DNA from 2 places in the Metabacillus sp. KH_069 genome. Region 1 is predicted to be linked to the other one. Evidence: a T-box and tRNA genes for the amino acid it is inferred to sense, from the RefSeq annotation. Region 1 holds a T-box; the other holds one or more tRNA genes.
What was found. The T-box of region 1 lies ahead of AC3ISE_RS16440 (valine--tRNA ligase). A T-box ahead of a tRNA ligase gene usually reads a tRNA of that ligase, here a tRNA-Val.
Positions count from the first base shown of each region.

Region 2: it has a tRNA-Val gene. The T-box ahead of AC3ISE_RS16440 (valine--tRNA ligase) is inferred to sense a tRNA for this amino acid. The anticodon was not compared.

Region 1 is NZ_CM174460.1:3,250,452-3,252,860, reverse strand. Features, by position in the region: gene ysxE (spore coat protein YsxE) at 1-523, shown strand, start outside; gene AC3ISE_RS16445 (hypothetical protein) at 556-747, opposite strand; T-box leader at 906-1,134, shown strand; gene AC3ISE_RS16440 (valine--tRNA ligase) at 1,259-2,409, shown strand, end outside.
Region 2 is NZ_CM174460.1:1,214,612-1,217,020, forward strand. Features, by position in the region: gene manA (mannose-6-phosphate isomerase, class I) at 1-807, shown strand, start outside; tRNA gene AC3ISE_RS06055 (tRNA-Val) at 1,267-1,338, shown strand; gene AC3ISE_RS06060 (DUF4153 domain-containing protein) at 1,754-2,409, opposite strand, start outside.

The sequences.
Region 1 (2,409 bases):
GTATTATTTTGAAACAGCAAGAGCGACGGATTTTGCACGTAAGAAACTTGATGAATGGTATGAGATGATGAAGGAAAAGGAAGATACCCGCCAGGTTATTATTCATGGCAGAGCTTCCATCCATCACTTCCTATATGATGAACAGAACACTGGATTTTTAACAAACTTTGAACAATCCAGATACTCATCTCCAATCGATGATCTGCTTCTCTTCTATCATCGCACGTTTCATACGTATCCATTTGCGGATGATGATTGTGTGGATTGGCTCTATACGTATCAGCAGCAGTTTCCGTTCAGAGAGGAAGAAATGCTTTTATTCACTTGCTATCTTGCATATCCGGATTTCATCTACAGAAATTTAAAGAAGCACATGAACCATGGAAATCGAAGTGTTCCGGAGCTCAAACGAAATCAGGATCTCATTAAATCCTATTGGACTTTTAAAAACATCGAATACTTTGTAATGAAAGTGACCCAAATTGAAGATAATAAAAAAATAGCGGCAGAGCAATCATCATAAAAAAATCCCAATCATCTCACTGATTGGGTTCTTTAAATCCACTCCATATGAAGGGCTACACCAAGTAAAATCAGCAAGGATAATAGAACAAGGTCTACTGGAGAAGGAAAGATCAAAGTCCTTATCGTCTGGAAAATCGTGATCGGTACAATGAACTGGCCTGCAATCACTTTGAATTGCTTTACCCATGGTGACATATTGTAGTAATTAATTTTTCTGCGCATACAAATTCTCCTAACCTGTTGGCTCATGCTAACAAGATATGTGCATTTACCCAAATTTGTGCTGACTGTGAATAAAGGACAGAAAAATTGGAGAAGATGATTGACGTAAAATGATAAGATTGTATACAATAATACATATATGCTTTTATTGAATAAAAGAACATACATTGACAGGGAAGAGTAAAGCCGAAAGCTGTTTTTAGAGAGAGAAATCATTTGCTGAAAGATTTCTTAAACAAGCTCGCTTGAAGGTCGCCCTCGAGTAATTCTCTTGAACTTGAAGTAGAGAGAATCGGCATGAACGCCGTTATCCCATTTGAGAGCATAGGCTTATTTTCGCCTATGAAAAAAGGTGGCACCGCGAAATCAACTCCTTTCGTCCTTTTATTGGATGAAAGGAGTTTTTTATTTTGTCCAGCTTCTGCGCCTAGATCCTCGGTCAGAACGGATCTGAACAAGGCGCTTGCGCTTTTCTATTTAATCACCGGTTTATTTTTAAGGAGGAAGAAAAATGGAGAACAATGAACAAACACTCTCTACAAAATATGATCCGCAGGCAATTGAGCGTAACCGCTATGACTACTGGCTTGAAGGCAAGTACTTTGAAGCGACAAACGACCAGGAAAAACAGCCTTATACAATCGTTATTCCGCCGCCGAACGTTACGGGCAAGCTTCACCTCGGGCATGCGTGGGACACAACGCTTCAAGACATTGTGACCCGCATGAAAAGAATGCAGGGCTATGACGTGCTGTGGCTTCCTGGCATGGACCATGCTGGAATTGCTACTCAGGCAAAAGTAGAAGGAAAGCTGCGCGAGGAAGGCAAATCCCGCTATGATCTTGGCCGGGAAAAATTCGTTGAAGAAACATGGAAGTGGAAAGAGGAGTATGCTTCTCATATCCGCACGCAATGGTCAAAGCTTGGACTAGGACTTGATTACTCGAGAGAGCGTTTTACATTAGACGAAGGTTTATCAAAGGCAGTAAATGAAGTGTTTGTATCACTTTATAAAAAGGGACTTATTTACCGCGGTGAATATATCATCAACTGGGATCCTCAAACAAAAACAGCTTTATCGGACATCGAAGTTATTTATAAAGATGTTCAAGGCGCTTTTTACCATATGCGCTATCCTCTGTCTGACGGCTCAGGCTTTATTGAAATCGCTACAACCCGTCCTGAAACGATGCTTGGCGATACAGCCGTTGCCGTTCATCCGGAAGATGACCGCTACAAGCATTTAATCGGAAAAACAGTTGTGCTTCCAATCGTTGGCCGTGAAATTCCGATTGTCGGAGACGACTACGTCGATATGGAATTTGGATCAGGAGCTGTTAAAATTACGCCTGCGCATGATCCGAACGATTTTGAAATCGGAAACCGCCATGACTTAGAACGTGTTCTCGTGATGAATGAAGATGGAACAATGAATGCTAAAGCAGGCAAGTACAATGGTCTTGACCGTTTTGACTGCCGCAAGCAAATCGTGAAAGATCTTCAGGAGATGGATGTTTTATTCAAGATTGAAGAGCATCTTCATTCTGTCGGGCACAGTGAACGAAGCGGAGCCGTTGTAGAACCATACCTTTCAACACAATGGTTTGTTAAAATGCAGCCGCTTGCTGATAAAGCGATTGAGCTTCAAAGCAAAGAAGAAAA
Region 2 (2,409 bases), 2.0 Mb from region 1:
GGCCCGTTAAAAGGAATGACGCTGGACCAAGTATGGCACAAGTACCGCGATCTGTTTGCTGGCCAAGAAGGTGATGACTTTCCGTTACTAGTAAAAATACTAGATGCAAAGACCAATCTCTCTGTGCAGGTTCATCCAGATGATTCCTATGCGCGTGATGTTGAAGGAGAAGCTTTCGGAAAAACAGAATGCTGGTACGTGATTGATTGTGAGAGAGGAGCAGAACTAGTTTACGGCCATCAGGCCGGCTCCAAGCTTCAGTTCGAACAGATGGTTTCTGAAAACCGGTGGGACGAACTTCTTCGTAAGGTACCGATCAAGCCAGGAGATTTCCTATATGTACCTAACGGAACAATTCACGCGATAGGTGCAGGTACGATAATTCTTGAAACACAGCAAAGTTCAGATGTTACGTACCGCGTTTATGACTACGGCCGCCGCGATGAAGATGGGAATACACGTGAACTTCATCTTGGAAAATCCATTGAAGTCGCGAGGATTCCACATCTTGATGCTGATTTCGATTCTGTATTGTCAGTAAATGAAGATATGAGAATGAAAAAACTGATTAAGGAGACTTATTTTACTGTTTACCACTGGAATTTGTCGGGATCTGTTTCTATAGTAGAGAATCCTTCCTATCAATTAGTCAGTGTGCTGGATGGGGAAGGGGAATTGAGGATGAAACAGAGTGCTTCTCAATTTAAAAAAGGAGATCACTTTATTGTTCCTTCTTCAGTTAAATCCTTTTCTTTGAAAGGTGATGCACGATTTATTGTGTCACATCCTACGCTGGAATTGACATAACGGTCGAAAAAGCTAAGATCATACATTTCTTAGCTTTTTTGCTTTTAAATCTGAACTATATAAATAATTGATGAACTATTTAATACAGGAATTAACTAGGCTCCAACTTCAATTCCATTAGAATCGAAATATCGCAATCATCTACTATAAAACGCTATTCTATTGTGAAATCGTAAAATCTTGTGAAAATAAAAAAATCCTTCTGAAGAAGGATTTGGACTTGCAAATAATTTATTTAAATAAAGGGGGTATAAGTAGTTTACCCATTTTATTAATTTTATAAACATATAGTTTTTTTAGAAAAAGAGAAATCATAGAACCAGTGTGAGTTCTTAAAACAACTGAAAAATGGAGTTAGGGGAGACTTAGGTTTTGTATGAACGTGAGCCTGAAGAATTTTGTTGACTTTACGCAAGCAGCCTCATATAATAGAGTTTGTCAGCAATACCTACATACTGCGACTTGTTAGCTCAGTGGGAGAGCACTTCCTTGACAGGGAAGGGGTCGGGGGTTCGAATCCCTCACAGGTCATTATAACAAAACCTTGGTAACCTTTGTGTTATCAAGGTTTTTTGTCTATAACAGGATATTTAATTTGAAGTAAAACAGAGGAATTGGCGGTAAATTGGCATCGAAAATTAAAAGCTTCTATTTTAAAAAGAGGATATCACTTAAAAAGAAAAAATAACTCACACATTTTCTCAGAATGAATAAGGTGCATGTAAAACTGATGAATCTAGAAAGTTACTTTTCGATTTGTGGTTAATATGACAACGTACAGGACGCACGGAAGCAAGAGAAAATTGATCCAGGAATATAAAAAAATAGGTCTGGCAGAAAAATAAGCCAACACTATGCAACTCTGTATAAAAAGCTGCATAATATCGGCTCTAAGGATTTTATACGTTATTGAATATTAGCTTTTCGTTACATTAACAGAGCCTTTCTAATTAAAAATGATAGGAAAAGTAAATGTAACGAATGCTGCCCAAAATCCGTAGACCGGCAAATACTTAGTAACGGCATCTTGGATAGTTGAAGGTCCGGATTTGTTTTGTAGAAAACGCATATAGGAGAGCATAATCCAAATTAGATTTGCCCAGATAAGTATGTTTACTCCTAAAACAGCAAGTCTATTAGGCGTAATCCCATAAGAAGAAAGTCTGAACACGATGGCCGACAAAGCCACACTGTCTATGATAAGCGCAAGAACAATTAAGGCAAAATTTATATAATCTGAAATGTTCTTTTTCTCGTCTGAGTCGCTCTCGGTAATGGAAAATATGGTAACGGCCAATACACCAAGGAGTATTCCGTTGAAGGCTATCAGGAAATTGCGGTCCAAGAATGGATTTTTTCCCACCCATATAACCGTTATTAGATAGACCAACAATGTGACCAGGACAAGAGGACTAAAAATTTTAGCTATATATGGTGTAATATTCTTAGCAAGTTTAAGATTCATTGATACCAGGTATGCAGCCACAATAGCGAGAGCGGCAGCACCAAATAAAACGACATTACTAAAATAGAAGTCTTCTATATCCAAGCCAACAAAGCTAAATAACTGCATGGTTAATGCTGCTAGTACCATTCCGCTAA